DNA from 2 places in the Streptomyces sp. NPDC057854 genome. Region 2 is predicted to be linked to the other one. Evidence: riboswitches for the same ligand, from Rfam matches in the RefSeq annotation. Region 2 holds a riboswitch; the other holds the start of a gene.

Region 1 (5,008 bases), on a different contig from region 2:
TGCTCCCGCATGCTGGGACGGGGTGCCGTGCGCCTCGCGGTCGTAGAAGGGCCGCGCGTGGGCCCGCAGCCAGAGCGCCACCGGGTCGTACGCGTCGGAGAGCGCGACCGTCGAGACCGGCAGCCCCTCGGGCACGGCGTTGATCGACTGGCGCATCATCGCCCGCACCTCGTCGACGGTCGCGGCCGAACCGTCGTACAGGTCCAGGCCGATGACCAGGTACGGAGTCCCCAGCGCGGGCTGCACCCAGCCGCGGCGGAGCGAGCGGACGGCCGGCGTCCGGTGCGCGTTCTGGGTGAGCTGGGCGTAGAACTGCGGGATCTCCAGGGCCGGTTCGGAGACCCGGAGCGGTCCGGCGGGCATCCGGTCGAGGCCGGTGGCGATCCGGCGCAGATCGGCCCACGGGATGCCGACGCCGCCGCCGGGCGCGTGCGGGTTGAGCCAGACGCCCCAGCGCTCCGGGTAGAGGGCGCGGGCGATCTCCCGGCCGGTGGTGCGCTCGTGGGCGCGCTGCCAGCCGGAGGCGGCCAGTTCGCCGGGCGAGGTGACGCAGGGCGCGTAGCCGTGGCCGTCGACCTCCATGTTGCCGTACTGGGCCTCCGGCGACCCCGGGGCGCCCTGCCAGAGCAGCATGTACAGCTCGCCGTCGGCCAGGGCGTGCAGCAGCCCCTCGTACGCGTCGTAGCGTCCGGGCGCCACCTGGCGCAGCATGTGCTCGACCTGTCCGGTCGTGGCGCCCCCTGACGCGCTCACCCTGGGTCCCGCCCCTCTGTCCTCGGTGTCGTACGGCTCGGTCACGGCTCGGTTCGGTGGATCGGTCTCGGTCGGTCCAGCTTAGACAGCGCCGGGGTCAGCCGGCGGTGCGCTGGTAGAAGGGGCGCACCCGTTCCAGCATCCAGTCGGCGACCGGGTCCTGGGCCATGTCGAGGAGGATGAGGTTGACCGGCCAGGCGACCTCGACGCGGCCGAGGGCGCGGCCGAGGGCGTCCAGCGGCGCGTTGCGGTCCACGCCGTCCCAGCCGGTGAGCTGGACGCCGACGAAGAGGGCCGGTTCGGTGCCCTCGACGCTGGCGAGGGTGCGGCGGGCGGTGGCGACGACGCCGGTGGCCTCGAACTCGGCGGCAGCGGCGGCGAGGAAGTCGACCGGGTCGTCCTGCCAGTCGGGCTCGAAGAGCCGGACCCGGCCGCCGGTCGCGGGACCGTCGAGGGCGGTGCGGCCGACCCGGCACAGCTCGGCGACGGCGGGCGGCGGCAGCGGGACGCCGACGGTGCCGCCGGGGTTGACGGCGATGCCGAGCTGCGGGGGCAGACCGCGGGCGAAGTCACGGGCGGGGGCGACGGCGAAGGACATGTGCGGGCCGACGCAGGCGAGGAACTGCTCCTGCGAGCTGTAGACCGGCACGTACGCGCCGCCGCCGATCTCCAGAGTGGCGAGGTCCAGGTCGGCGCTGTCGGGGCCGCCGCCGTTGGGCAGCGGGACCCAGACCTGGCTGCGGCCGAGCACCTCGATGAGCCGGCCTCCGGCCGCGGGCTCCCCGAGCGCGGCGGCCAGCGCCTCCTCCAGCTCGTTGCCCGGCCACGTCACGTCCACGGCGGTTCCGTCCCCTTCTCGTACGGCCCTGGTCCCGGCCGTCCCGCAGCACCCTAACGCCGCCCCGCCCCGGCTGTGACCAGAACCCGCCTCCGGGCAGCCGGCGGTCAGCCCGGCTCGCGGAAGCCGATGCGGCGCAGCGCGGTCGCCGCGTCCCGGTCGAGGAGGGTGGCGGAGGCGCAGCCGCGCGGCGGCCGGCCCGCCTCGACGGCGGCGACGAGCCGGCCGACGGCCCTGCGGTGCCGGGCGAAGGCGTACGCGGACACCCCGCGGCCCCGCTCGCGCTGCCCGTCCCGGGCGGTGTCCGGGTCGACGTCGAGGAGGACCATGTGGAGGGCGCGGCCGCGGCGGGCGGCGGCGCGGGCGAGCCAGCCGCGCACCCAGGACTGGGTGCCGCAGTCGTGCACGACGACCCCGGCGCCGGAGCGCAGGGCCCGGTGCAGCCCGGCGTAGTGCGCGATTCGGACCAGCGGGCGGTAGAGCGCGTACGGCAGCAGGCGGGGCATCCGGGCCTCCCAGCGCTCGCGGGTGTCCTGCGAGTCGATGCCGCGGCCCTGGGCGGTGCGCCGCAGCAGGGTGGACTTGCCGCTGCCGGGCAGCCCGGAGACGACGACGACGTCGCCGGCGGCGAAGGTCAGGGCGCGCGGGACGCGCCCGCCGCGGTCGCGCAGGTCCCGCACGACGCGCCCGCGGGCGGTCCGGGCGCGGGCCCGCTGGGCCGGTATGGCGTCGCCGGCGACGACGCCTGAGTGCTGGATCCTCATCGCTGTTCCCCCTGTCGGGCCCCGGGAGACGGACCGGGCGACCTCAGAGACCCTTGCCCACGAAGTGTAAAGAATCGGTAATCCGAGACAAGCGATTTGCGGCGCGGACACCGCGTGCGATGATGTGCGCGCCAGGCGCGCGCAGCGCCGTACAACCGCATACCGGCCGCTCGAATCCGCGCGGGAGAGTTCCGGACCGGCCCTGGGCCGTCCGGGCGCCGAAGGAGCAAGTCCCTCCCTTGAATCTCTCAGGCCCCGTACCGCGTGGATGAGGCAGATCTGAAAAGCGGGACGCCCGTCGTGTCCCCACCCAAGGTGCAAGCCGGGGATGCCCCCGGTGAACCTCTCAGGTTCCATGACAGATGGGGAGGAACGTCCTTGCCTGTCATGTTTTCCGCCTTCGGGACCCGGGAGCCACGTCCATCATGAGCACCACCCCCCGTCTGACCGCCCTCGATGCCGTGCATCGTTCCCTGGGCGCGACCATGACCGACTTCGCCGGCTGGGACATGCCGCTGCGGTACGGCAGCGAGCGCGACGAGCACAACGCCGTCCGCACCAAGGCCGGTCTCTTCGACCTCTCCCACATGGGCGAGATCACCGTCACCGGCCCGCAGGCCGTCGACCTGCTCGACTACGCCCTGGTCGGCAACATCTCCACGGTGGGCAACGGCCGCGCCCGCTACACGATGATCTGCCGGGAGGACGGCGGCATCCTCGACGACCTGATCGTCTACCGCCTCGGCGAGACGGAATACATGGTCGTCGCCAACGCCTCCAATGCCCAGGTCGTCCTGGACGCCCTGACCGAGCGCGCGGCCGGCTTCGACGCCGAGGTCCGCGACGACCGCGACGCGTACGCCCTGATCGCCGTCCAGGGCCCGGAGTCCCCCGGCATCCTGAAGCAGCTCACCGACGCCGACCTGGACGGCCTCAAGTACTACGCGGGCCTCCCCGGCACCGTCGCCGGCGTCCCGGCGCTGATCGCCCGCACCGGCTACACCGGCGAGGACGGCTTCGAGCTGTTCCTGAAGCCGGAGCACGCCGAGGGCGTCTGGAAGGCCCTGACGGAGGCGGGCGCGGGCGCCGGCCTGATCCCGTGCGGCCTGTCCTGCCGCGACACGCTGCGCCTGGAGGCGGGCATGCCGCTGTACGGGCACGAGCTGACCACCTCCCTCACCCCCTTCGACGCCGGTCTCGGCCGGGTCGTGAAGTTCGAGAAGCCGGGCGACTTCGTCGGCCGCAAGGCGCTGGAGGCCGCCGCCGAGCGCGCCGAGACCGCCCCGCCGCGCAAGCTGGTCGGCCTGGTCGCCGAGGGCCGCCGCGTCCCGCGCGCCGGCATGCAGGTCGTCGCGGGCGGCGAGGTCGTCGGCGAGATCACCTCCGGCGCCCCCTCCCCCACGCTCGGCGCGCCGATCGCGATGGCGTACGTCGACGCGGCGCACGCGGCGCCCGGCACCGAGGGCGTGGGCGTGGACATCCGCGGCACCCACGAGCCGTACAAGGTCGTCGCGCTGCCGTTCTACAAGCGCCAGAAGTGACGCGTTCGTCTCGCGAAACGTCTCACCCCGCAAGACCCCCGTACATCCGCACTCCCCCGATCCAGGAGAATCAGGCCATGAGCAACCCCCAGCAGCTTCGCTACAGCAAGGAGCACGAGTGGCTGTCGGCCGTCGAGGACGGCGTCGCCACGGTCGGCATCACCGAGCACGCGGCCAACGCCCTCGGTGACATCGTCTACGTCCAGCTTCCCGCGGTCGGCGACACCGTGACCGAGGGCGAGTCCTGCGGCGAGCTGGAGTCGACCAAGTCCGTCAGCGAGCTGTACGCCCCTGTGTCCGGTGAGGTCGTCGAGGCCAACCAGGACGTCGTGGACGACCCGGCGCTGGTGAACACCGCCCCGTTCGAGGGCGGCTGGCTGTTCAAGGTGCGCCTGTCGGACGAGAGCCAGGCCGAGGCCCTGCTCTCCGCCGACGAGTACACCGCCTTCACCGCAGGCTGACCGAGACCCCCTAGGGATCGCTTCATGTCGCTTCTGAACACTCCCCTCCACGAGCTGGACCCGGACGTCGCCGCCGCCGTCGACGCCGAGCTCCACCGCCAGCAGTCCACCCTCGAGATGATCGCCTCGGAGAACTTCGCTCCGGTCGCGGTCATGGAGGCCCAGGGCTCCGTCCTCACCAACAAGTACGCCGAGGGCTACCCGGGCCGCCGCTACTACGGCGGCTGCGAGCACGTCGACGTGGCCGAGCAGATCGCGATCGACCGGATCAAGGACCTGTTCGGCGCCGAGTACGCCAACGTGCAGCCGCACTCCGGCGCCTCCGCCAACCAGGCCGCGCTCTTCGCGATCGCCCAGCCGGGCGACACGATCCTGGGTCTGGACCTGGCGCACGGCGGCCACCTCACCCACGGCATGCGCCTGAACTTCTCCGGCAAGCAGTTCAACGTGGTCGCGTACCACGTGGACGAGGCCGGCCTGGTCGACATGGCCGAGGTCGAGCGCCTGGCGAAGGAGCACCGCCCGAAGGTGATCATCGCCGGCTGGTCGGCGTACCCGCGCCAGCTGGACTTCGCGGAGTTCCGCCGGATCGCCGACGAGGTCGAGGCGTACCTGTGGGTCGACATGGCCCACTTCGCGGGTCTGGTCGCG
Region 2 (5,008 bases):
TCATCAGCGTGCCGGCGACCGGGAAGGACATGGTCGGGGCGTGGAAGCCGTAGTCGATCAGGCGCTTGGCGATGTCGTCGACGGTGACGCCGGTCGCCTTGGTCAGCGGGCGCAGGTCGACGATGCACTCGTGGGCGACGAGCCCGGCCGGGCCGGTGTAGAGCACCGGGTAGTGCGGCTCCAGGCGCTTGGCGATGTAGTTCGCCGCGAGGACGGCGACCTGGGTGGCGTGCTTGAGGCCCTCGCCGCCCATCAGGCGGACGTACGACCAGGAGATCGGCAGGATGCCGGCGGAGCCCCACGGGGCGGCCGAGATCGGGCCGACGCCGGTCTCCGGGCCCGCGGTGGGCTGGAGCGGGTGGTTCGGCAGGTACGGGGCGAGGTGCGCGCGCACCGCGACCGGGCCGACGCCGGGGCCGCCGCCGCCGTGCGGGATGCAGAAGGTCTTGTGCAGGTTGAGGTGCGACACGTCGCCGCCGAAGTGGCCCGGCTTGGCGAGGCCGACCAGCGCGTTGAGGTTGGCGCCGTCGACGTACACCTGGCCGCCGGCCTCGTGGACCTCGGCGCAGATGTCGGCGACGTGCTCCTCGAAGACGCCGTGCGTCGACGGGTACGTGATCATGAGCACGGCGAGCTCGTCGCGGTACTGGGCGATCTTGGCGCGCAGGTCCTCGACGTCGACCTCGCCGTCCTCGGCGGTCTTCACGACGACGACCTTCATGCCGGCCATCACCGCGGAGGCGGCGTTGGTGCCGTGCGCGGAGGACGGGATGAGGCACACGGTGCGCTGCTCGTCGCCGTTGGCGCGGTGGTAGGCGCGGACGGCGAGCAGACCGGCCAGCTCGCCCTGCGAGCCGGCGTTGGGCTGGATGGAGACCTTGTCGTAGCCGGTGACCTCGGCCAGGCGCTCCTCCAGCTCGGTGATGAGCGTGGCGTAGCCCTGGGCCTGCTCCATCGGCGCGAAGGGGTGGATCTGGCCGAACTCGGGCCACGTCACCGGCTCCATCTCGGTGGTCGCGTTCAGCTTCATGGTGCAGGAGCCGAGCGGGATCATGCCGCGGTCGAGCGCGTAGTCGCGGTCCGCGAGGCGGCGCAGGTAGCGCAGCATCGAGGTCTCGGAGCGGTGCGCGTGGAAGACCGGGTGGGTGAGGTACGCGTCGGAGCGCAGCAGCGCGGCCGGGAGGGCGTCCTCGGTGGCGGCGTCCAGGGCTTCGACGTCCGCCGTGACGCCGAAGGCGCCCCAGACGGCGGCGAGCTGCTCGCGGCCGGTGGTCTCGTCGCAGGAGGCGGAGACGTGGTCGGCGTCGACGCGGTACAGGTTGACGCCGGCCTCGCGGGCGGCGGCGACGACGGCGTCGGCGCGGCCGGGCACGCGGGCGGTGATCGTGTCGAAGAACGCGCCCTGGGTGAGCTCGACGCCCCCGGCGGTCAGGCCGGCGGCGAGGATCGCGGCGTACCGGTGGGTGCGCTGCGCGATCTGCTTCAGACCGTCCGGACCGTGGTAGACGGCGTACATGCCGGCCATGACGGCGAGGAGCACCTGGGCGGTGCAGATGTTGCTGGTGGCCTTCTCGCGGCGGATGTGCTGCTCGCGGGTCTGGAGGGCGAGACGGTACGCCTTGTTGCCGTCGGCGTCGACGGAGACGCCGACGAGGCGGCCGGGGAGGGAGCGGGCGTGCTTGTCCTGGACGGCCATGTAGCCGGCGTGCGGGCCGCCGAAGCCCATCGGGACGCCGAACCGCTGGGTGGTGCCGACGGCGATGTCGGCGCCGAGCGAGCCGGGCGAGGCGAGCAGGGTGAGCGCGAGCAGGTCGGCGGCGACGGTGACGACCGCGCCGAGCTCGTGGGCGGCGTCGATCAGCGGCTTGATGTCGCGGACCGCGCCGGAGGCGCCGGGGTACTGGAGGAGGACGCCGAAGACGCCGCGCTCGGCGACCTCGGCGGGGATGCCGTCGGACAGGTCCGCGACGACGACCTCGACGCCGGTGGGCTCGGCGCGGGTCTCGATGACGGCGATGGTCTGCGGGAGGGCGTCGGCGTCGACGAGGAAGACGCCGTTCTTCACCTTGCCGACCCGGCGGGAGAGCGCCATGGCCTCGGCGGCGGCGGTGCCCTCGTCGAGGAGGGAGGCGCCGGAGGTCGGCAGACCGGTGAGGTCGGCGACCATCGTCTGGAAGTTGAGCAGCGCCTCCAGGCGGCCCTGCGAGATCTCCGGCTGGTAGGGCGTGTACGCCGTGTACCAGGCCGGGTTCTCCATGACGTTGCGGAGGATGACGGGCGGCGTGAAGGTGCCGTAGTAGCCGAGGCCGATCATCGGGGCGAGGACCTGGTTGCGGCCGGCGAGGGAGCGCAGCTCGGCGAGGACCTCGGCCTCGGTGCGGGCGCCGGGCAGGTCCAGCGCCTCGGCGTTCTTGATGACGTCCGGCACCGCGGCGGCCGTCAGCTCGTCGAGCGAGCCGAACCCGACCTGCGCGAGCATCTTGGCCCGCGCCTCGGCGTCGGGTCCGATGTGCCGCTGCTCGAAGGGAATGCCCTGTTCGAGCTCGGAGAGCGGAGTGCGGTTGGCGGTCATGATGCGGGGGCCTCCTGGTCGTCACGACCTGCGAGGGGCACCACGGCGCGGGTGCCCGGACGGCCTCCCCCTCTGTCATCTCAACCTGAGAGCTTCACCGGCACGCCCGCGGGCACGCCGGCTTTCACCGTCGGTGAGAGCGGGGGCCGTCGGACTCCCGCCCTGCTTTCCAGAGTGACCTCGCCCGCGCGGTACCGGGTGCCTGAGAGATTCCGGGGAGGATTTGCTCCTTCGGCGCCCCCGGAAACCTTCTCCGGAGGACTCTCCCGCACGGTGTCGACAGCCACAGCCAGCCTACCAGCGCGGTTGTCGCCGTCATCGCTCAAGTGGCCGACATCCAGGATGTGCCCTTTCGTAGGGGTGTAGTGCAGTTGCGACCAGTTGGAGGGACCGTGCAGACCGACATCGATCCGCGCAGCCTGATCGGCCGCAAGGCGTTCGACCGGAACGGACACAAGATCGGAACCGTGGACGAGGTGTACCTGGACGACGCGACCGGCGTCCCCGAGTGGGCGGCCGTGCGCACCGGACTGTTCAGCCGGGACGCCTTCGTCCCCCTGGAGCCGAGCGAACTGGCCGACGACGGTCTCCACATCCCCTTCGAGCGCTCCCTCATCAAGGACGCCCCCGACTTCGGCGTGGGCCGTCACCTCTCCCCCGAGCAGGAGCTCCAGCTCTACCGCCATTACCAGCTGACCCTCCCGCCCCCGCCCGCGCAGATCCCGGACTTCGGCCGCCTCGCGGGCCAGGACGACGCCGCGTGACCCCCGCGCCGCCCCGTCGGCGCAGAGTGGTCACTCACCCGTCTGGAGCACCGGGGCGGACGCCTCCGCCCCCGTCACCCCGCCGGGCACCAGCGGCAGCGGGTCCGACGGCTCCAGCTCCGGATCGTCCACGGCGAAGGTCCGCACCCGCCCCGGGGCCGTGGCGCCGGGCTCCTCGAACCGGACCGTGACCCGCCCCAGCCCGCTGCCCTGCACCCAGCCGGCCCCGAGCACCGCGTGCCGCACGTCGTGGCCCGGCGCCCACCGGCGTACCGCGGTCTCGGAGGCGGTCGCCGGCGCGGCGGGCACCACGTCCGCCACATCGGCCGCATCCGCCGCATCCGCCGCACCGGCGACGCCACCGGCTCCGGCCCCCGCCCCGGCCGCAGCGGCCTCGGCCTCCCCCGCCGCCTCCGCCTCGGCCTGGGCGAACAGGTCCTCCTGCGTGTAGTCCGCGAGCCCGCTCACCCCGACCCCCAGCAGCCGCACCCCGCCCGTCGTGTCCACCAGCTCCAGCAGCCGCTCCGCCGCCTCCCGCACCACCAGCGGATCGTCCGTCGGCCCCCGCAGCGTCTCCGACCGGGTCAGCGTCGAGAAGTCGTACCGGCGCACCTTCAGCACGATCGTCCGTCCCGAGTGCCCCGAGCCCCGCAGCCGCGCCACGCACCGCTCCGCCAGCCGCTCCACCTCCAGCCGGATCCGCAGCCGGTCGTGCAGGTCCACGTCGAAGGTGTCCTCCACGGACACCGACTTCGCGTCCCGCTCCGCCACCACGGGCCGGTCGTCGTGCCCCAGCGCCATCCGGTACAGCCCGGCCCCGTGCGACCGCCCCAGGATCCGTACGAGCTCGTCCTCGCCGGCCTCCACGACCTCGGCGACCGTCGTGATCCCGGCCCGCCGCAGATGGTCACCGGTGGCCGGCCCCACTCCGGGGATGATCCGCACCGACCGCGGCGCCAGGAGCGCCCGCTCGGTGCCCGGCTCGATCAGCACGAGACCGTCCGGCTTCGCCTCCTCCGAGGCGATCTTCGCCAGCATCTTCGACCCGGCGAGCCCCACGGACCCGGTCAGCCCGGTCGTCGCCAGGATCTCCGCCCGCAGCCGCTCCCCCACCGCCCGCGCGCTCGCGCTGTCGTCCGCGAGCCCGCCGGCCTCCAGGTCCACGAACGCCTCGTCGAGGCTCAGCGGCTCCACCAGCGGCGACAGCCGCGCCAGCAGCTCCATGACCTGACCGCTGATCGCCCGGTAGAAGGCGAACCGGGGCACCAGGTACGCCGCGTGCGGCGCCAGCCGCCGCGCCTGCGCCATCGGCATCGCCGAGTGCACCCCGAAGCGCCGCGCCTCGTACGACGCGGTCGCGACCACACCGCGCGGCCCGAGCCCGCCGACCACGACCGGCTTCCCGCGCAGGCTCGGCTTCGACGCCTGCTCGGCCGCGGCGAAGAAGGCGTCCATGTCCAGGTGCAGGATCGTGGGGGCGGCTCTCACGTCTCCGATGCTGCCTCACGCCACTGACAATCGCCGGTACGGGCACCCGCCCGCACCGGCCGGAAGGGAACCCTCAGACGGCCCGGTCGCGCCGCCGGCGCGCCAGCTCGTCCTGCGGGTTGTGTCCGACCAGCGTCTCGCCGGTGTCGACGCGCTCCCCGTGCAGCTGCGAGAGCGCCGCCTC

What was found. Region 2 has a riboswitch for glycine ahead of gcvP (aminomethyl-transferring glycine dehydrogenase). Riboswitches for the same ligand answer to the same signal wherever they lie in the genome.
Region 1: it holds a riboswitch for glycine, as region 2 does, so the genes downstream of both, gcvT (glycine cleavage system aminomethyltransferase GcvT) here and gcvP (aminomethyl-transferring glycine dehydrogenase) in region 2, are expected to answer to the same signal.

The regions. Positions count from the first base shown of each region.
Region 1 is NZ_JBHVMF010000005.1:46,516-51,523, reverse strand. It holds gene ACFVQZ_RS09630 (enhanced serine sensitivity protein SseB C-terminal domain-containing protein) at 1-753, opposite strand, end outside; gene ACFVQZ_RS09625 (enhanced serine sensitivity protein SseB) at 851-1,591, opposite strand; gene ACFVQZ_RS09620 (AAA family ATPase) at 1,699-2,355, opposite strand; glycine riboswitch at 2,527-2,628, shown strand; gene gcvT (glycine cleavage system aminomethyltransferase GcvT) at 2,781-3,896, shown strand; gene gcvH (glycine cleavage system protein GcvH) at 3,974-4,357, shown strand; gene glyA (serine hydroxymethyltransferase) at 4,382-5,008, shown strand, end outside.
Region 2 is NZ_JBHVMF010000004.1:299,718-304,725, forward strand. It holds gene gcvP (aminomethyl-transferring glycine dehydrogenase) at 1-2,572, opposite strand, end outside; glycine riboswitch at 2,752-2,851, opposite strand; gene ACFVQZ_RS09395 (PRC-barrel domain-containing protein) at 2,965-3,336, shown strand; gene ACFVQZ_RS09400 (DNA polymerase IV) at 3,367-4,824, opposite strand; gene ACFVQZ_RS09405 (MerR family transcriptional regulator) at 4,898-5,008, opposite strand, start outside.